Regions from separate parts of the Foliimonas ilicis genome, predicted to be linked through region 4. Evidence: riboswitches for the same ligand, from Rfam matches in the RefSeq annotation. Region 4 holds a riboswitch; each other region holds the start of a gene.
The links. Region 4 has a riboswitch for cobalamin ahead of metE (5-methyltetrahydropteroyltriglutamate--homocysteine S-methyltransferase). Riboswitches for the same ligand answer to the same signal wherever they lie in the genome.
Positions count from the first base shown of each region.

Region 1: it holds a riboswitch for cobalamin, as region 4 does, so the genes downstream of both, ABFT80_RS09745 (ABC transporter substrate-binding protein) here and metE (5-methyltetrahydropteroyltriglutamate--homocysteine S-methyltransferase) in region 4, are expected to answer to the same signal.
Region 2: it holds a riboswitch for cobalamin, as region 4 does, so the genes downstream of both, ABFT80_RS17585 (aromatic ring-hydroxylating oxygenase subunit alpha) here and metE (5-methyltetrahydropteroyltriglutamate--homocysteine S-methyltransferase) in region 4, are expected to answer to the same signal.
Region 3: it holds a riboswitch for cobalamin, as region 4 does, so the genes downstream of both, ABFT80_RS11435 (TonB-dependent receptor domain-containing protein) here and metE (5-methyltetrahydropteroyltriglutamate--homocysteine S-methyltransferase) in region 4, are expected to answer to the same signal.

Region 1 is NZ_JBDUUH010000003.1:354,303-359,348, reverse strand. Features, by position in the region: gene ABFT80_RS09755 (ABC transporter ATP-binding protein) at 1-473, opposite strand, end outside; gene ABFT80_RS09750 (FecCD family ABC transporter permease) at 475-1,515, opposite strand; gene ABFT80_RS09745 (ABC transporter substrate-binding protein) at 1,523-2,635, opposite strand; cobalamin riboswitch at 2,738-2,941, opposite strand; gene maiA (maleylacetoacetate isomerase) at 2,980-3,621, opposite strand; gene ABFT80_RS09735 (IlvD/Edd family dehydratase) at 3,829-5,046, shown strand, end outside.
Region 2 is NZ_JBDUUH010000008.1:63,672-68,717, forward strand. Features, by position in the region: gene metH (methionine synthase) at 1-2,296, shown strand, start outside; gene ABFT80_RS17575 (IS1/IS1595 family N-terminal zinc-binding domain-containing protein) at 2,443-2,793, shown strand; gene ABFT80_RS17580 (IS1 family transposase) at 2,790-3,149, shown strand; cobalamin riboswitch at 3,425-3,628, shown strand; gene ABFT80_RS17585 (aromatic ring-hydroxylating oxygenase subunit alpha) at 3,749-4,996, shown strand.
Region 3 is NZ_JBDUUH010000004.1:220,156-225,201, forward strand. Features, by position in the region: gene ABFT80_RS11435 (TonB-dependent receptor domain-containing protein) at 1-1,681, opposite strand, end outside; cobalamin riboswitch at 1,863-2,066, opposite strand; gene ABFT80_RS11440 (BA14K family protein) at 2,205-2,654, shown strand; gene ABFT80_RS11445 (hypothetical protein) at 2,747-3,076, shown strand; gene ABFT80_RS11450 (hypothetical protein) at 3,077-3,739, opposite strand; tRNA gene ABFT80_RS11455 (tRNA-Lys) at 4,018-4,093, shown strand; gene ABFT80_RS11460 (fatty acid desaturase) at 4,350-5,046, shown strand, end outside.
Region 4 is NZ_JBDUUH010000001.1:703,767-708,812, forward strand. Features, by position in the region: gene ABFT80_RS03450 (DEAD/DEAH box helicase) at 1-866, opposite strand, end outside; gene ABFT80_RS03455 (PepSY-associated TM helix domain-containing protein) at 1,110-2,489, opposite strand; gene ABFT80_RS03460 (hypothetical protein) at 2,638-3,018, opposite strand; cobalamin riboswitch at 3,175-3,388, shown strand; gene metE (5-methyltetrahydropteroyltriglutamate--homocysteine S-methyltransferase) at 3,492-5,046, shown strand, end outside.

The DNA of each region.
Region 1 (5,046 bases), on a different contig from region 4:
AGGAGCACGTCAGGCTCACGCATCAATGCCTGCGCGAAATAGACGAGCTGGCGCTGTCCGCCGCTCAACGTCGCGATTTCACGTTGCGAAAGATCGGCGATGCCCAGGCTATCGAGCGCCGTCGCCGCGCGACGCAAGGCGTCGTCGGAAAGCCGCAGCGAAAGGTGCTCTGTCGAGCCTAGGAGCACGACTTCCAGCGCGGTCAGGCCTCCATGATAGCCGGTATCCTGCGGCATGAAGCCGATGCGTTTTTGCCATTTGCGGCGGTTGGTAAAGCTGAAGCTTTGATCGCCAAGCGTGAGTTCACCGCGATTTGCGGTGTGCTCGCCGAAAAGCGTGCGCAGGAAAGTCGATTTTCCGGCTCCATTCGGGCCGACTATCCCGGTGACTTCGCCGCGCAGGAAATCGATGTTCAGGTCGCTGACGACTGGAATTTTTCCATGAGCGAGATCGAGGTTTCTTACCGATAGCATGTCATCGCCTCGACCGTCGAAGTATCAGGTGAAGGAAGAATGGTACGCCGATGATCGCCGTGACGATGCCGACCGGCAAGAGCACGCCGGGCATGATGATTTTCGACAGGACGGAAGCCGCGGACAGCATCACCGCACCAACGCAACCCGACGCAACGAGCAGATAGCGCTGATCTTCGCCGACCAGCATCCGCGCAATATGCGGTGCGACAAGGCCGATGAAACCTATCGTGCCGACGAAGCTGATGGCGGTTGCCGTCATCAGCGAGACCAGCGCAATCGTGACCAGCCGCAGATTGGAAACAGACACGCCGACCGAACGCGCACGCGCCTCGCCCAATCGAAGGGCGGTAAGTTTCCATGCATTGAGGATCAGGAACGGCAAGGCGAATGCGACGGCAATCGCCGTGATGGTCAGGTTCGTCCAGTTGGCTTTGGCAAGCGTGCCGAACATCCAGAAGACGATCTGCTGGCCGACTTCGGGCGTCGCATTGAACTGCAAAAGCGATTGCAGTGAGTGAAACAGGAACATCAGGGCGATGCCGGCGAGGATCATCGTATCGCCCATCATGCCGCGCATATTGCCGACGGAGTAGATCAGGGCGGATGCCATGCAGGCAAAGACGAAGGCGCTGGCGGGTACCGCGAATAACGGATTGAGCCCCCAGCCGCCGTTCAGAATGGCGAGCGATGCGCCAAAACCCGCCGCAGATGCGAGCCCAAGCGTGTAGGGGCTCGCAAGCGGGTTATCGAGAAGAGTCTGCATGGTCGCGCCGCTGGAGCCAAGGGCCATGCCGACGATGATCGCCATCAGGGCCATTGGCAGGCGCAACGTCCAGACGATTATCTCTGTCGTTGCATCTGCCCCGGCACGGTTGAGGAGCGCCGACAACACTTCGGAGACCGGCAGCAAGGCAGGTCCGGTCGCGATATCGAAGACGAGCGAAATACCGGCAAGAAGCAGCAGTCCCGCGATGAGGACTGCCTTCTTCCGTTCCGCTGCTCGATACCGCGAAAGCGCGGCGTTGACGGCCTCGCTCATGGCGGTGCTATTTCAGGCCGATCATGAAGGTGCCTTCCGGCTTGATCGGCAGATAGCGTTCGTAAAAGGCAAGATAGTTCGCCTGCGGATCGATATCTTCGAACAGGTCGGGATAGAGCGCCTTCGCGAAATACTGGACGGAGGTATAATCCATGATGGTGCGCGATGCGCCCTGATAGATGCCGTGGACGCGGCCGTTTTCGACGGCAGGCAGGGCCGACCAGCCCGGACGTTCGGTGAAACCTTTCAGCCTGGTTAGCGCCTCGTCGTTCGAAACGCCCTCGCCCATCAACTGACCGGTCGCGTGCTGGCGCCATTCGGAGCCTGCCATGACGATTACTTCGGGCCTTGCAGCCAGCACCTGTTCGGGCGCGACCGGCCCCCAGCTACGCACGATCTCGCGCGTGATATTCTTGCCGCCAGCGACTTCGGCAATCTTGCCCCACATATAATCGCCATAGCTCGGCCCCTGTTCCGGCGGACCTTTGCTGCCGAGTTCGATATAGACCGATGGTTTTTCCTTGCCGGCTTTCTCGATTCGCTCGCGCACGTCTGAAACGGCGCTCTCATATTCCTGCGCGATCTTTTCGGCCTGTTCCTCGGCACCGATCACCTTGCCGATCAAACGTGTGCTGGCGACGTGACGTTCCTCGGTCTGCGCATGGTAATCCACCACGACGACCGGGATACCCGCATCGACGATGCGCTGGAAATCAGCACCAATGCCCTGCACCTGCCACTCTGCAAGAATGGCGACGTCTGGCTTCAGCGAAATGAGTTTTTCGACCGAGAATGTGCTTACTTCGACTTCACCGACATCCGGAATATCGTCCAGCGATGGGCGAACCTTGAGATAGGCCTGCCAGTTTGCCGGACGCCAGTCGCTCCAGGCGGCCTTCGATATGCCGACTAGCTTGTCCATGGCTTCATCGCCGCCGAGCGCCCAGTAATCTTCGAAGTAAAGACCGAGAACGACGCGTTTGGCTGGCACTTCCATTTCGAAAGTGCGCCCGGTGACGTCTGTCAGCTCAACGGATTCGGCATGTGCTGCTTGCGCGAGAAATGCGGCGAACGCGGCGGCAAGTGTGATTTTGAGGGTAGAACGGTAAAAAAGCGGCATCGCAAGACCTGTTTTGTGGCTTCCGTCACCGCGAATTGGACGCATTCCATGCGCATGCATGAAATGTTCGCTCCAAAAGGACACCCCGCCCTATGGCTTCGCGCGTGACCACGGCTGACGGCAGGTTTCCTGGCTTGCGGGTCTCGGTTTCTCGTCGCCTTCCCAGAGGTGTTACTCCAGTGGCCTGTTGACGAAAACTCGCCGCTTACAGTTGCGGGGACAGCCACGGATTTGGCCTGTGAAGGCTTTCACCGTGTTCCCTTTTTCATCCGCGTTGGACGCGGAACCGTCGGCAAGGTGACTAGCAGCGAAAGCCGTTCACGGTCAAACGGTAAAACCGCTCTTCAGGGGCGAACCTTGTCGGGATGTGCATCGGCGAAGGCCGGGAGTTCGCTGCACGCGGCCTCGATTTCAAGAATGCGGGTGAAGGACGCGATATCCACCTCCCATCGTATTGCATTGTAAAGCTGCGGGATGAGACAGATGTCGGCCATGGTCGGCTCATCGCCATGGCAAAAGCGGCCGGTGTCAGCGGAGGCAAGCATCACTTCGAATGCGGCCAGCCCTTCGCCGATGAATCTCTGCATCCATTCGCGCCGCACGGCGTCACCGCCATCCGTGAGCGCCATGACTTTTGCGACGACTGCAAGATTGCAAACCGGGTGAATGTCCATTGCGATCGCATGGGAAAGCGCGCGAATCCGTTGCCTGTCGACCGCATTTCCTGTCAGGAATGCCGCGTTCTTTCGCGTTTCCTGCAGATATTCGATGATTGCCAGAGATTGCGAAAAAAGATGCCCATCGATTTCGATGGTCGGAACCAGGCCCTGCGGATTGCGCGCGATGTGTTCAGCCTGCCTGTGCTGCGCGCCGAGGAGATCAACTGATTTGCTGGAATAGGATTCGCCGAGCAGATTGAGCGCGATACGGACGCGGTAGCTCGCCGAAGAGCGCCAATATTCGTGCAATACGATCTCGTTCATCATCGATTCCTCCACAAAAAGCTCTTTCATCACAATCTGGCGGCTGTGGCCAAGCACATTGCCTGAAAACCCGCATATTTCGCGCGATTCTTCACCGGATTCATCCCGCGACGAATTTACATTTGAGCGTAGCGGGTTAATTGTGTAGGAGAATTGGCAGCGCTGCCATTAAATTATCATACCTTTGCGGCACAGCCGTCCGGAGTCGTCATGTCGAAAGAACACAAACAAGGAAATTTGCGGTCCCGTGCGTGGTTCGACAATCCTTCCAACCCGGACATGACGGCGCTCTATCTGGAGCGCTACCTGAATTACGGCCTGACGCTGGACGAGCTACAGTCGGGCAAACCGATCATCGGAATTGCGCAGACGGGGTCCGATCTTTCGCCCTGCAACCGGCACCATCTCGAACTCGCCAAGCGCGTGCGCGACGGCATTCGCGAGGCGGGCGGCATCGCGATCGAATTTCCGGTGCACCCGATTCAGGAGACGGGAAAGCGCCCGACGGCGGGGCTGGACCGCAACCTCGCTTATCTAGGACTTGTCGAAATTCTCTATGGCTATCCGCTCGACGCTGTGGTGCTGACCATCGGTTGCGACAAGACCACGCCCGCTTGCCTGATGGCTGCGGCGACTGTGAACATTCCGGCTATCGCCTTGTCTGTCGGCCCGATGCTGAACGGCTGGTTCAAGGGCGAACGCACCGGCTCCGGCACCATCGTCTGGAAGGCCCGTGAAATGATGGCTGCGGGCGAAATCGACTATGCGGGCTTCATCAAGCTCGTAGCCTCGTCGGCACCCTCGACCGGCTATTGCAACACGATGGGAACGGCAACGACGATGAACTCGCTTGCCGAAGCGCTCGGCATGCAATTGCCCGGTTCGGCAGCGATCCCCGCGCCTTACCGCGACCGGCAGGAAGTGGCTTATCTGACCGGCAAGCGCATCGTCGACATGGCCTATGAGGATCTCAAGCCGACCGACATTCTGACGCGCGATGCGTTCATAAATGCAATCCGCGTCAACTCGGCTATCGGCGGCTCTACCAATGCGCCGATCCATCTGAACGGTCTTGCGCGCCATGTCGGCGTCGAGCTTTCCATCGACGATTGGCAGACCTATGGCGAAGAAATTCCGCTGCTCGTCAATCTGCAGCCAGCCGGTGAATATCTCGGTGAGGATTATTATCACGCAGGCGGTGTGCCGGCGGTCGTCAACCAGTTGATGCTGCAGGGGCTGATTGCGGAAGACGCGCTGACGGTGAACGGCCGATCCCTCGGTGACAATTGCCGTGGCGCGGAAATCATGGACGAGAACGTCATCCGTCCGTTCGACAAGCCGCTGAAAACGCATGCCGGTTTCCGGGTCTTGCGCGGCAATCTGTTCGACAGCGCGATCATGAAGCTTTCGGTGATCTCTCCGGAATTC
Region 2 (5,046 bases), on a different contig from region 4:
TATGGCGTTCGACGAGCAAGGGCAGGCTGATACGCAGGCCCGCAAGGTCGAGATTTGCACGCGGGCCTACAAGCTTCTGACGGAGCAGGCTGGTTTTCCGCCGGAAGACATCATTTTCGATCCGAACGTTTTCGCCATCGCGACGGGTATCGAGGAACACGACAATTACGGTGTCGATTTCATCGAAGCGACCCGCGAAATCGTCGAAACTCTGCCGCATGTGCATATTTCCGGCGGCGTTTCGAACCTGTCCTTCTCGTTTCGCGGCAATGAGCCGGTGCGCGAGGCGATGCATGCCGTGTTCCTGTATCACGCGATCCAGGTCGGCATGGATATGGGCATCGTCAATGCCGGGCAGCTTGCCGTCTATGAATCGATTGATCCCGAACTGCGCGAAGCCTGCGAGGACGTGGTGCTCAACCTTGCGCCGAAGGGCGGCGGCACGGCGACCGAGCGCATGCTGGAGCTTGCCGAGCGCTATAAGGGCACGGCCGGAAAAGAGGCCAAGGAACGCGATCTCGCGTGGCGCGAATGGCCAGTCGAAAAGCGGCTCGCGCATGCGCTGGTCAATGGCATAACCGAATTCATCGATCTGGACACGGAAGAAGCCCGCCAGAACGCCGAGCGCCCGCTTCATGTCATCGAGGGTCCGCTCATGGCCGGCATGAATGTGGTCGGTGACCTATTCGGCGCTGGCAAGATGTTCCTGCCGCAAGTGGTGAAATCGGCGCGTGTCATGAAGCAGGCGGTGGCACTTCTCCTGCCTTACATGGAGGCGGAAAAACTCGCAAATGGCGGCGACGGCAAGCGCCAGAGCGCGGGCAAAATCCTCATGGCGACAGTCAAGGGCGACGTTCACGACATCGGCAAGAACATTGTCGGCGTCGTGCTCGCCTGCAACAATTACGAGATCATCGATTTGGGCGTCATGGTGCCCGCGACGAAAATCCTGCAGATCGCGCGCGACGAAAAGGTCGATATTATCGGTCTTTCCGGCCTCATTACGCCGTCGCTCGACGAAATGGTGCATGTCGCTTCCGAGATGGAGCGCGAGGGTTTTGAAGTGCCGCTGCTGATTGGCGGCGCGACCACCAGCCGGGTGCATACGGCGGTGAAAATTCACCCGCGTTATGATCGCGGACAAGCGGTTTATGTCACGGATGCAAGCCGCGCGGTCGGCGTGGTTTCCAGCCTGCTTTCACCTGAGGCGAAGGAGAATTACGTCAGCACGGTTCGCGCCGAATACAAGAAAGTATCGGATGCACATGCGCGCTCCGAGGCCGAAAAGCTGCGCCTGCCCCTGGCGCGGGCGCGGGCCAATGCGCATCGCATCGACTGGAGCGCATACCAGCCGCCCAAGCCAAAGTTCCTCGGCACGAAAACCTTCGAGACCTGGGATCTGGCCGATCTTGCGCGTTATATCGACTGGACGCCATTCTTCCAGACTTGGGAGATGAAGGGACGCTATCCGAAAATCCTCGATGACGAAAAGCAAGGCCCTGCTGCACGCCAGCTCTTCGAGGACGCGCAGGCGATGTTGAAAAAGATCATCGAGGAGAAATGGTTCGCGCCGAAGGGCGTCATCGGCTTCTGGCCAGCCAATGCCGTTGGCGACGATGTGCGCCTCTACAGCGACGATACGCGCACCGAAGAACTCGCGACCTTCTTCACGCTGCGCCAGCAACTGGCAAAGCGCGACGGCAAGGCCAATGTCGCGCTGTCGGATTTCGTGGCGCCAAAGGATAGCGGCAAGGCCGATTATCTCGGCGGCTTCGTGGTCACGGCGGGCATCGAGGAAGTGGCGATTGCCGAGCGTTTCGAGCGTGCCAACGACGATTATTCCTCGATCCTCGTCAAGGCGCTTGCCGACCGTTTCGCGGAAGCCTTTGCCGAGCGCATGCATGAATGCGTGCGCAAGGAATATTGGGGCTATGCGCACGACGAGAATCTGCAGCCGGACGAGTTGATAGGCGAGCCATATCGCGGCATCCGCCCGGCACCCGGCTATCCGGCGCAGCCCGATCATACCGAAAAGGCGACCTTGTTCGAGTTGCTCGATGCCGAGCGCAATTCCGGCGTTTCGCTGACCGAAAGCTATGCAATGTGGCCGGGCTCGTCGGTTTCGGGCATGTATTATGCGCACCCGGAAAGCTACTATTTCGGTGTCGCCAAGGTCGAGCGCGATCAGGTCGAGGATTACGCTGCGCGCAAATCCATGCCTTTGCGTGAGGTTGAGCGGTGGCTGGGGCCGATCTTGAATTATGTGCCTGCGCCACATGCGGAGGCGGCGGAGTAAATCCTGGCGCGGTTTCTGTTTTGACAGAAACGTGGGCACCCCCCTCTGCCCTACCGGGCATCTCCCCCGCAAGCGGGGCATTGTTTACATCTGACTGTTTTTGGATTCTTCTGCTGCCTGTCATGTGATTTGGTGGGAGAAGAAGGATGGACTGTCCAAATTGCCAGAGCCAGGATTTGCGCAAGACCGGTCGCAAGGACGGGGCGCAACGCTATTGCTGCCGGTCGTGCGGACGCTACTGTACGGATAGGCCTCGCCGGTTCAGCCCGCAAACCAAAGCGCAGGCTGTGGACATGTATCTCAACAATGTCGGCATCCGCAAAATCGCGCGCTTTGTCGGCGCCTCGCCGGCCGGCGTGTTGCGCTGGATACGCAAGGAGCATGAGGCCGTGCAGGCGCGGCTGGCCAAGTCTGGCCCAGCCTGTGTGACTGAGGCCGACATTATCGAGATGGACGAGATCTATACTTTCGTTCAAAAAAACAGCAGCGGGCGGTGATCTGGACCGCCTTCAGCCGCCGTCAGAACCGGGTCGTTGCCTATCATATCGGCGACAAGGGCGTGACGAGCGCCATGACCATCTACCGGCTCGTCAAACAGGCCGTGGGCACGATCGAGGCGATCTATACCGATGCCAACTCCAGCTATCATCTGGCCTTCGAGCGCATGGGGATCGGCGAGCCTCATACCCAGACCAAGGCGCAGACACATCTGATCGAGGCATCCAACTCATCGATCCGCGACAACCTCGCCCGCTTCAACCGTCGATCAAAGCGCTTTTCAAAAACCCATCAGATGCTCGACATAACCCTCGCTCTGTTCTTCAACAGGCATCTAATTACGAGTCCAATGTAAACACTGCCCTCAAGGGTGGAGATTATCCTGTCATGAAAGCGCGGCGCTAATTGCTGACATTGCAGAATGAAGGCGGCGAGTTGCATAGCCAATCTCCCCCCTTGAGGGGGAGATGCCCGGCAGGGCAGAGGGGGGTGATGTCCCGCAAGCGTTTCTATTTAAAATGAGATGCACCACCCTTCCGAAATAGGCGGCCTTCAATTCTAAACATCGCCAGTGTCGCCCGACGCGTATGCGATGTCGCATTCGCATCGGCGGTGCAGACGCGACAGTGTTTACATGAAGCCACTTCAGGTGCTGGCCCCTTCAACAGGGCCGGAGAATTGGGAAGCCGGTTTAAATCCGGCGCTGCCCCCGCAACGGTGGTGGAGCTAATCACGGTGGGAGACCACTGGGCCGAATGGCCTGGGAAGGTGTCCGTGAGGGTCCGGCGGGACCAGCTCCAGAGCCCGGAAACCAGCCTGAGGAGATTTGAACTCGACTGATCGCGGTGGGCGGTCAAGCGGTAGATCATTGTGCGGTGCCTTGAAACAGGCGTCCGCCCGATCGTCTTCCCCTGAAATCACCACCAGTTCAGTCCTTAATTGCGAGGACAGGACATGGACGCACGCAACGAAATGCTGAGGCAGATACGCAGCCGCAAGGATGGGTTCAGCCTCGAACAGGCCTTTTACACCGACCCCGACTATTTCAAGCTCGACCTTGAAATGATCTGGTACCGGGACTGGCTTTTCATCGGTCACGATTGCGAGCTTCCCAAGCCCGGCAGCTACATCACCGCGCAGGTGGGCGATTATCCCGTCGTCATCGTGCGCGACCAGAAGGGCGACATCCGCGCCTTCCACAATTCATGCCGTCACCGCGGCAGCCGCGTTTGCAGCGCCGCCAAAGGCACGGCCGCAAAGCTCGTCTGCCCCTATCACCAGTGGACTTACGAGCTAGACGGACGGCTGCTTTTCGCACGCCAGATGGCGGAGGATTTCGATAAGAGCCAGTTCGGCCTGAAGCCGGTCGCCTGCGAATCCATCGGCGGCTATATCTTCATCTGCCTGGCCGATGAACCCGTCGATCTGGCGCCCGCCCGCGCGCTGATCGAGCCATACCTAGCGCCGCACCGATTGCGCGAGACGAAGGTCGCGTTTGAAAGCACTATCATCGAAAAGGGAAACTGGAAGCTCGTCTGGGAAAACAACCGCGAGTGCTACCATTGCGCCGGAAACCATCCCGAACTTTGCAAGACCTTCCCGGAAGCGCCGACTGTAACCGGCGTCAATGGGGCCGACAGCGACCCGGAAATGCTGGCGCATTGGCAGAAATGCGAAGCAGCAGGCCTGCCCAGCCGCTTCCGCATTGCCGATGACGGTCAGTTCCGCGCGACACGTGCGCCGCTGCTGCGCGATGCTGTCAGCTACACGATGACGGGCAAACGCGCGGTGAAGAAGAACCTGTCCGACAGCGTCAGCACCGACCGCATCGGCTCGATGCTGCTCTACCATTATCCGACGACATGGAATCACGTGCTTGGCGACCACGCTGTCACCTTCCGCGTGCTGCCGATCAGCGCGACCGAGACGGCGGTGACGACCAAATGGCTGGTTCACAAGGATGCGGTCGAGGGCGTCGATTATGATCTGGCCGAACTCACCCATGTCTGGACTGAAACCAACGATCAGGACCGCCGTATCGTCGAGGAAAACGCCTTCGGCATCAAATCGCCGGCCTATGAGCCCGGCCCGTACTCGCAGGAGCATGAAGGCGGCGTGATGCAATTCCTCGAATGGTACTGCAATTTCATCGAACCGCGCCTAGCGGATGGTGAAAAGCCTGCGCTTCGTAGCGTGGCGTGAGGGACGGGAGATGTTTGTGCCCTACGTTGCCCCCCTCTGTCCTGCCGGAC
Region 3 (5,046 bases), on a different contig from region 4:
CCGCGTTGGAGTAGCGCGCCGCGCCATACAGGACTTTTGCCATCAGGTCGAGCTGCTCGGTCGGGCTGTAGGTGAGCTCGGCGGTCGCCTTGAAGCGGTCGCGGTTGGGAATGTATTTGCCATTGTCCTGATTAAGCGGCTCGCGGATGTCGATCGTGGCCTTACTGCTCCACTCGTCGCTAAAGCGGTGTGCCAGCGTCGCCTCGAAACCGGTTATGCGGGCGCGGGCGACGTTGAACGGGATCGGAGAAATGAAGGCGATCGCGTCAGTCAGCCACGTCTGGTAGAAAGCGAGATCGAGACTGGTGCCTGCCGTCGCCTGCCAATTCAAACCAACCTCATAGGAGCGGGATTTTTCAGGCTTCAGGTCTGGGTTTGAAAAGCCGGGATAGTAAAGATCATTGAAGGTCGGCGCGCGAAAACCAGTGGCGTAAGAAGAACGCAGTACGAGATCCGGCAGCACCTCGTAGCTCGCGCCGACATTGTAAGTGGTCGCCCCGCCGAACTGGCTGCTGTGGTCGTAGCGGACGCCCGCATCGACGCGCAGCGCCTCATATTCGAGCGAATATTGGCTGAACACCGCGGCCAAGTCGCGCGAATCTACAGCGAAATCGACGGTCGAATCGACATGTTCACGATAAGCTTCCACACCACCGGTGAAGATGTGATTGGCCTTGCCGGTATCGAAGCGTTTCTCAGTCGAGGCGAAGATGCCGTAGCGCTGCGTGTCAAATTGGCTGCTGCCAGGCACGTCGTCCCGGAAATTCGTCGAATAATCCAGGCCTGAACTCACCTCCACTGTCGAAGACCAACTGTCGGAATGAAGGACATGCGCGCCCAGTTTTCCGGCAAATGTAGTGGTATCGACTTCGTTGGCGAACGGGAATGTGTCATCGTACTGGCTGCGTCCACGTGCGAAAAGACCATCTGCGTAAAGCCGTCCCCAGTCGAAATCCTTCGAAAATGAAAGATTGGCCGAGCCTTGCAGGAATCCGTCATCATCGGGCTCATGACCCCAGGCGAGCGGCGTAGTGAAATCATAGCCGCGCGTACCGAGCAGGTTGCCACCGAGCGCATAGTTTACGCCGCTTTCGCTGCGTCCCTGAACCGTACCAGAAACATATCCGCCCCAGGGATGGGTGACGCCGGTTGTGAGCGTCGCGCAGGTGTTGCGACCGTCGGCGCAAGCACCGCCCTGCTTCGTTATGATGTTGACTACACCGCCCATCGCATCGGCACCGTATTGTGCGGAATGCGCACCCTTGGCGATCTCGATACGTTCAATCGAGGCAAGCGGGATATTGAAGATTGATGTCGTTCCGCTGGTGGCGGAGCTTGCCCGCACGCCATTGATCAGCACGAGCGTCTGCGTGGCTGACATGCCGCGCAGATAGACATTGGCCGACGCCCCCTGCCCTCCATAGGAAATGATAGAAACGCCGGTATAGGATTTCAACAACGAAGGCAGATCGGGCGCGGCCGACTGATCGATCTCCTTGCGGTCGATCACTGTAACTGACGAGGTTGAGCGCGCCAGCGTGGTTTCACGCCGTAGCGGCGTCGTGACGACGACCGGGTCGAGCCTGATTGCGTCCGCGTCGCGGTCGTCCGGCTCCTGCGCACCAGCATTATTCGAGAAAGCCAGCACCAATGCGCCGGCGTAAATTGTCCATTTCTGCATATCTGCCCACCCAAATGCATCGCGGGCGCCACACGCGCCCATGGTTTCAATCGAAACCGCACGGTCTGAACGGGTGAGAAATGGACGCAATGATTGCGTATCCCGGCCCTGCCAGCGCGCGGCAACACTTTTCAGATGTCACCGCGACGGAAAACCGCACCTGGCCGCGCCCCGCGCCCAAGCTAGATGACTGGAAAAGGCAGGTCTCCTGACTTCCGGGTCGTCGCCATCTTCCGCCTTCCCAACAACGCGAATGCGCCGTCAGTGGCTTAGTGGAAGCTTGCTCACCGGTTACAGTTGCGGGGGCAGTCGCGGCTTTGGCCTGAAGGCCTTACCGTGTTCCCTTTTGATCCGCTTGCGCGGAACCAATTCCAGATTGAACGCTAGCTGCGGGGCAACGATCAGTCAATTCGCTGCCGGGGCAAATGCTTACAAAAATGTAATGCTCATATTCAGCTTCCGTTCATCGTCTGAGCGCGATTTTCAGGGCGTCACAATAAAATTAATTCCTGAGGAGCCCAACATGAGAAAAATATTCTCGCTGATATGCGCATCGACGGTCGCCCTGACTGCCTTTGCCACAACTTCCGCGCCTGTGGTTGCAGCGCCGCTGAAGCCTATGAAAGTCGAAACTCAGTCCGACATTCAGCAAATCCAGAATCGTCGCGGCTATTATCGAAGCGGTGGACGCCACTATTACAATGGCCATCGCGGCTACAGGCAGTCGCGTCACGGCTGGCGTCAGCACAATGGCTGGTGGTTCCCGCCTGCGGCATTCGCGATGGGCGCAATTGTCGGCGGCGCGATCGCTCAGCCCGCCCCCGTCTACCGCCCCCGCCCGGTCTATCGTCAACCGGCAGCGTCGAACGCGCATATCCGCTGGTGCTATGACCGCTACCGCTCGTATCGCGCCTCGGACAATACGTTCCAGCCCTATAACGGTCCGCGGCAAATCTGCTACTCGCCGTACTGAACCTGAAAAAGGCGGCTTCAAAAGCCGCCTTTCTCTGTTGAATCCCGCGCTACGCCTTGTGTCCGCCGCGTGGCGGCAATATTTTCCCGCGCATGGCGTTTTATCTGAAAATCCTTGGCGCACTTGTCATTATGCTGGCCATTATCGCAGGCGGCATCTGGTATTGGGTGACCTCCAGCGGCCAAAAAGCCCTTCTGGACGTCGCCCGTCAGGCGCAGCTTTGCAAATCCGACGATTGCAGCGAAGGACTGGACGAGGCATCCAGCTTTCTGGCTCAGGAATTCGGGCTGACGCCGGGCCTCGTCAAATGGTGTATCGGCGTGGATAGCATCGCAGGCGACACGGCCACACGCCCGAATCACAACGGCAACTGGTTTATCGAAACGCTTTATCAGCCCTGCGGCGAACCCATCGTCGAATAGCTACCACCGATGCGAATAGGCAGCGCGAAGCGTCTGCGTGCCATTATCCGAAGCCAGATCGTTGAGATTGGCGCGCAGTTTCAAATTTCCGCTGATACGCTGTTCCAGCCCGACATTTGTGTGCCAATGACTGTCGGTACCCGTACGTGAACCGCGCGCCACAACCGACGTTCCGGTGGTTTTCGAAGAAATACGCACGGATTTGCTGGTGCGGCTGTTCAGCTTATCAGTGCCGCAGCAATCGAAATCCACACTGTAATTGTCCTGAATCTCGGCGGCCCATTCAGGTGTGATGTCCCATTTGCCCGTATTGCTGAACGACAGGGAGCGGCGTCCGCTGGCCGGATTCATACGCATATTGACGACGGCGCCGGTGGAAACGGCCTTTCGTTTGGCCGCCGGCAATTTAACCGAACCCCAGAAATTGACCCGCGATCCCGGCGCGACCCCGCCATTGCGGGAGTCTTCGCCGACGAATCCGACATCCGTGCCGGCACTTGTTTCAAGGCGGGTCGGCAATCTCGAACCCATGCGCATTTGATACGCACTGTCGGATACGCGCGAAGGCGACCAGATCACACCGCGCTGGTCGGAGGCATTCGCTACCGGAAAAAATGCAAGCGCGAACAAGGTGGTAAGGACGATAGTCTTTGTTTTTAGCATGGCGAAAAATCCGCGGACTTGCTGTGGCAAATCTCGTGCAACCAAGGCACGATCACTCGGAACATTCGCCGGACTAACACGCGGTTTTTGCATTGCACAAATGTTTATCGACCCAACACGGTCAATTGATCACCGATTGTTGCATGATCGACACGATGCGTGATCGGCACGTTTCCGGAGAACAAATGCACCTTTCGAAGAAAACATTCCGATATGGACTAGACAGGCCCGAAAGCTGTGGCTATATCCCGCGCCAAGTTGGTTTTTCCGGCTTGTGTGGGTGCGTAGCTCAGTTGGTAGAGCAGCTGACTCTTAATCAGCGGGTCACAGGTTCGATCCCTGTCGCACCCACCATTTCTTCAAAACATTGATATTTTTGATGGACCTCAGAACCATATCTGAGGTCGCGGCCAGAGTTCAGTAGAACCAAGCCGGTTTAAAGAAACAACTGCGGCCATTTGTTTGCAAATATTGGATTTGATTATTTTTCAAATTGCTAAACAGATGCTACAGCGACTTAAACCTGCCTAGTTTGTCAGGTATCGTTGAGTTCTTCTGCCACCTCCTATGCCGCTTTGTGACACAGTCGTAAGCCGCAGACTGGACAGTCATGACAAATGCTGACGCCTTGGGCGCCACTTCGAAAAAAGTCCGGTCGTGGAATGCGGCACTGGCGAAATATCGTCAGCCAAGCACGGCCCGCAGCACATTTGAGATTCTGATCACGGTAATTCCGTTTGTGATTTTATGGGCAACCGCTTCGATAGCTGTCGTATATGGCTATTGGTGGGGCCTGCTTCTGACTATCCCTGCTGCCGGTTTTCTCGTCCGGATGTTCATTCTCCAGCATGATTGCGGCCACGGCTCCCTTTTCACGCGACGCGATGTCAACGACTGGACCGGCCGAACCCTCGGCATTCTGACCTTCACCCCTTACGATTACTGGCGCCGCTCCCATGCCGTGCATCATGCGACGGCGGGCAATCTCGATCAGCGCGGAATTGGCGATATCGATACATTGACCGTCAAGGAATATCAGGCGTTGCCGTGGTCAGGACGCGCCCGCTATTGGCTCTATCGTCATCCGATGGTGATGTTCGGCCTTGGACCGGCGTGGTTGTTCGTCTGTCAGTACAGATTACCTATCGGAATGATGCGTGACGGTGCCCAGCCATGGGTATCGACCCTGATGACCAATCTGTGCATCGCACTGCTGGCGGCCGGCCTGATCTGGCTGATCGGCCTTGGCCCCTTCCTCGCGATACAGATGCCCATTATTTTGATGGCGGCAACGGCGGGTGTGTGGC
Region 4 (5,046 bases):
GACTGAAGCGCGTGGCTGCGCTCGTTCTGGCTCAGCTCGCCGGAAAGGGCGACGACGGTGAAGCCGCGATTGTTGAAGCGCGCGGTCATGTGGTTGACGGCAGCACGCGTGTTGCAGAACACGATGGCGTTCTTGGCTTCATAGAAGCGAAGGACGTTGATGATGGCGTTTTCGCGATCGCTGCCGGCAACGGTCAAGGCGCGATATTCGATATCGACATGCTGCTTCTGTTCGGCAGAGGTGCTGATGCGCACGGCGTCGCGCTGGTAGTTTTTCGCGAGATTGGCGATGGTGCGCGGCACTGTCGCAGAAAACATCAGCGTGCGGCGCTCTGCCGGTGCTGCGTCCAGAATGAATTCGAGATCTTCGCGGAAGCCGAGGTCGAGCATTTCGTCGGCCTCGTCGAGCACGACGGCGCGCAGCGACGACATATCGAGCGCATGGCGGGTGATGTGGTCGCGAAGACGGCCGGGCGTGCCGACGACGATCTGCGCGCCGCGCTCGAGCGTGCGGCGCTCGCTGCGCATATCCATGCCGCCGACGCAGGATGCGATGATCGCGCCGGTCGGTTCAAAAAGCCATTCCAGCTCGCGCTTCACCTGCAAGGCCAGTTCGCGCGTGGGTGCTACGGCCAGCGCCAGCGGCGCACCGGCTTGCTTGAAGCGGGCTTCGGAGCCGAGCAAGGTGGGCGCCAATGCGATGCCGAAGGCAACTGTTTTGCCGGAGCCTGTCTGTGCAGACACCAGGAGGTCCGAATCCCGCGTTTCGGGATCGAGCATGGCCTTTTGGACCGGCGTCAGGTCTGAATAGCCGCGCTTGTTCAACGCCTCGCGCAGGGCCGGGTGGATGGCTTCTAACTCTGTCATCGTGATCTTTCGAAACTGTGTTCGTGCAGCCGTCCGGGCCGTACATCATGCAGGCGCATGTCGCGCCAAAGCGCCGACGGGCCATTCCATTTGGGCCTGTCGTACGTTGCTCCGACGCATTTGTATAGTGAGTGTATGCCGCAGCCTTAGCTTTAGCGCACCTGAAAACGCATAGATAGCGGCTTTTGGCGTCAAATAATCGACCGGCCCTGCCGTCTGGGTGCCGAGGGCCGGTCCTGATGTTCAGTGAGCGAATGCCTTGCGGCGCTGCCAATGCGTGAACAGCCAGTCGAGTGTGAGCATCACGATCAATGATACGCCGACCAGCGGAAACAGGATGCCGCCGACGATGAGAATGGCGATCAGGCCTCTGAATACGCGTTTGTCCGAGGGAAGCGGAGGCACGCCCAGCGAACCTGCAGGCCGTCTTTTCCACCACATCATGCCCGCCGATACCGCAAGGAGAACGATGGCCATGCACACGACAAGCAGGAATAGCTGATTTGCCAGCCCGAACTGCTGTCCGAGATGAACGTTGATGCCGAATTCCAGCCATTTGCCGAGCGGGCCATAATCCGCGTAGGACATATCGATCAGCGGCTTGCCGCTATATTGGTCGAGATGGACCACACGCTGCTGCGACAAATCATCTGGATAGACGGAGCCGGTGAATACGCCGTTCGGTGTGGCGGGGATGTTGACGGCATAGCCTCTGTGCAGGCCCATATTGTCGAATGTAGCGACCGCCGCATCGAGACCGATCGGCTCGCTTCCGGCATGGGCGTGGTGCGATTCTGGAACCTGCGCCTGCTCGAGCGACCAGCTTGTCGGGGCGATATGGTTCAGATGCTCATCCGACATCGGAACGGCGACACGCACGCCTGCCGGGTATCCGAAATTGTTGCCGTTTGCCCATTCATTGACCTTCCCGCCCCATATGTTGGACCAGGGCATACCGGTGATGGCGAGGAAAACGATGAAGAAGCCGACGAAGGCACCCGTCACGGCATGGGTGTCTCTCCAGAAGACGCGGCGTTTCGGAGTGCCGCGCACTGAAACGACACCGCCGGTCTGGCGGCGCGGCCACCAGAGATAAATGCCGGTTCCAACGAGTAGGATCGACCATCCGGCGGCTATCTCGATGAAGCTGCGCGCGACCGTTCCGAAATACTTCAGGCTGTGCAGATAGCGGACAGTCCACATCACCGTTCCGCGATCGCTCAGGGAACCGAGCACTTCGCCGGAATAAGGATCGAGATAGACGGCGAGGCGTTCGCCGGCTTCGGTTCTGACCGTAACTTCCGTGGACACATTGGGCGTGGCCGGGTCGGTGTATTTGACCGCCGTTCCTGGATATTGCGCAAGGGCGGCTGCGACCAGTGCGGAGGGCTGCTGTTTTCCTATTCCTTCCTGAACCTCGACCGTCTTCAAATCTGCGTGGATCAGCGCGTCGATCTCGTTGTGAAAGAGATAAAGCGCCCCGGTGACTGCGAGGATGATGAGGAATGGAAGCACCAGAAGACCGGCATAAAAATGCCATCGCCAGACGGCGCGGTAAATGTCGGACGAAGCTGTCTGCGTGCGTGACAGATCGCCCGGCTGTTCGTGGACGGTAGCTGACATTGTGGTTTCTCCGGCAGGTTTTTCGAACCTGCGAAATGCAATTGATTTTCGTGAACAGCGCCTGATGCGAATTGCAATGTGGCCGCGACTTGCGTGCGGACACGATGAGTTCAGCAGATAGCGGAAGGCGCGATAAGCGGAATGCCGGTCAGGCTGTCAGCGGCGGAGCCCGCGGATTGCCCGGCTTGTGTTCGACGGCCGGGAGATGATCGACGGGCTGACGGTTGGCGGCTGCTTCCGTGACAATGGGAGCATGGAACGTCTGCACCGTTTCATCGGGCGGCGTGCCGAGCGCCTGCGTGAACATGCTGCATCCGATGACGCAGCAATTCGGCATCTTCGCCTGATCGCCCGCATCAGTGCCGGATTGATCGACGCTGGTGATGCATAGCGGATTGCCGAATGCATCGAGCATTGCGCGTTCGGACTGAGCGCCGAGCGCGAGAGCACCTGTCACCGATTGAAGGACGAGCAGATAGGCTGCGGCAAGCGCCACCCAAAAGCTCAATCGCTTCTTTCGAAAATTCACGAATATAATTCCCCTCGGAAAATGCTCATTATCAGCTTCCGAGCCGAACGAAAATCAGGAAATCGAACCCTGCGACATTCCGGGTATGGCTGCGAGATGAATGAAATAAAGATATAACGATTTCCTTATGTGACTTGACTGCTCCGCATGCAAAGGGCATGTTGCTTGCATCGTGGTTCTCTGGAATTCGCATCCGGAGCTAAGAGGGAATACGGTTCGACGCCTTTTGGTGTTTATGCCGAAGCTGCCCCCGCAACTGTATGTGGTGAGTTTCTGTTCAATCAGGCCACTGGAACGCGAATGTTCCGGGAAGGCAGAACGGAGACGGTGACCCGCAAGCCAGGAGACCTGCCGCGATAGATAACGTCCACGGGCGGGGTGTCCCGGTGTGCCGCTTTCGCGAAACGGTGCCTTCCGTTCGTATCGCGATCGTGACCGCCAGTGCCTTGCCCATATCAATCGGGGTAAGGAAAATGACCATCACCACCGCAAATCTCGGATTTCCGCGCATAGGCGCGCGGCGTGAACTCAAATTCGCGCTCGAAAGCTATTGGGCCGGAAAATCCGATGAGGCTGCATTGCAGGCAGTTGCAAAGGCACTGCGCGCGAAAAACTGGAAAACACAGCAGGAGAAGGGAATAGAAGTCATCCCTTCCAATGATTTCTCTCTCTATGACCATGTGCTGGACACTGCGGTCATGGTTGGGGCCATTCCGTCCGCCTATGGCTGGAAAAATGGGCCGGTCGACCTGGACACCTATTTCGCGATGGCGCGCGGAAGCGAGGGTAGAGGTCATGCCGCTTGCGGTCATGCCGAACATGGTCGAGGCGCACCGGCTCTCGAAATGACCAAATGGTTCGATACGAATTATCATTACATGGTTCCGGAATTGCATGCCGGTCAGACCTTCGAGCTGACCGCCAATCGGCCGCTGGAGGCGTTTCTGGAGGCGAAAGCGTTGGGCATCGTCACCCGTCCGGTGATCCTTGGACCCGTGACGTTTCTCAAACTCGGCAAGGCGACGACGGAAGATTTCGAACCGCTGTCGCTGCTGGACCGGCTGCTGCCCGTCTATGCGCGAATCCTTGCCGAACTGCGTGCCGCCGGGGTCGAATGGGTGCAGATCGATGAACCCTGTCTCGTCCTCGATCTCGATGATGCAGAACGCAAAGCGCTGGTTCATGCCTATACGGCGCTGGGCGCTCTTGTCCCCGATCTGAAAATCATGCTCGCAACCTATTTCGGAGACATAGGCGACAATCTGGCGACCGCCTTGAAGCTTCCGGTTGCGGGTCTGCATGTCGATCTCGTGCGGGCACCGCAGCAGGTGGACGTACTTATAGAGCAAGCACCGGTAGACCTTGTCCTCTCGCTGGGCATTATTGATGGACGCAATATCTGGCGTTCCGATCTCGCCGGACTGTACAAATCTGTAAAGCGTGTCGTTGAGGCCTGCGGATCAGACAAGGTGCAGATCGCGCCGTCCTGCTCGCTGCTGCATGTGCCGATCGATCTTGAACTCGAAACGGCGCTGGACGAGGAACTCGTCACCTGGCTGGCTTTTGCGGTGCAGAAGCTCGACGAAATCGGTTCGATCGCCAAAGCGTTCGACGCGGGTGAGCCGGGTCGGCTTTTTTCCAAATCCGATGCGGCGGCAAATGCGCGCCTGACTTCCGTCAGGGTGCACGATCCTCTGGTGACGGGTCGTCTCGCGCAGATCGATGGCTCCGCCACACAACGGAAAACCGCATTTCATCGACGCAAGATCGTCCAGCATAACAAGCTCAGGCTGCCGGTTTTCCCCACTACGACAATAGGCTCGTTTCCGCAGACCCCAGAGGTTCGCAAGGCCCGGTCGCAGCACGCCAAGGGAGAACTGAGCTATCTCGATTACATCGCCTTTGTTGAAAGCGAGACTGAGAGAGCGATACGCTGGCAGGAGGAAATCGGGCTCGATGTGCTGGTGCACGGCGAATTCGAGCGCAACGACATGGTGCAGTATTTCGGCGAACAGCTTTCCGGCTTCG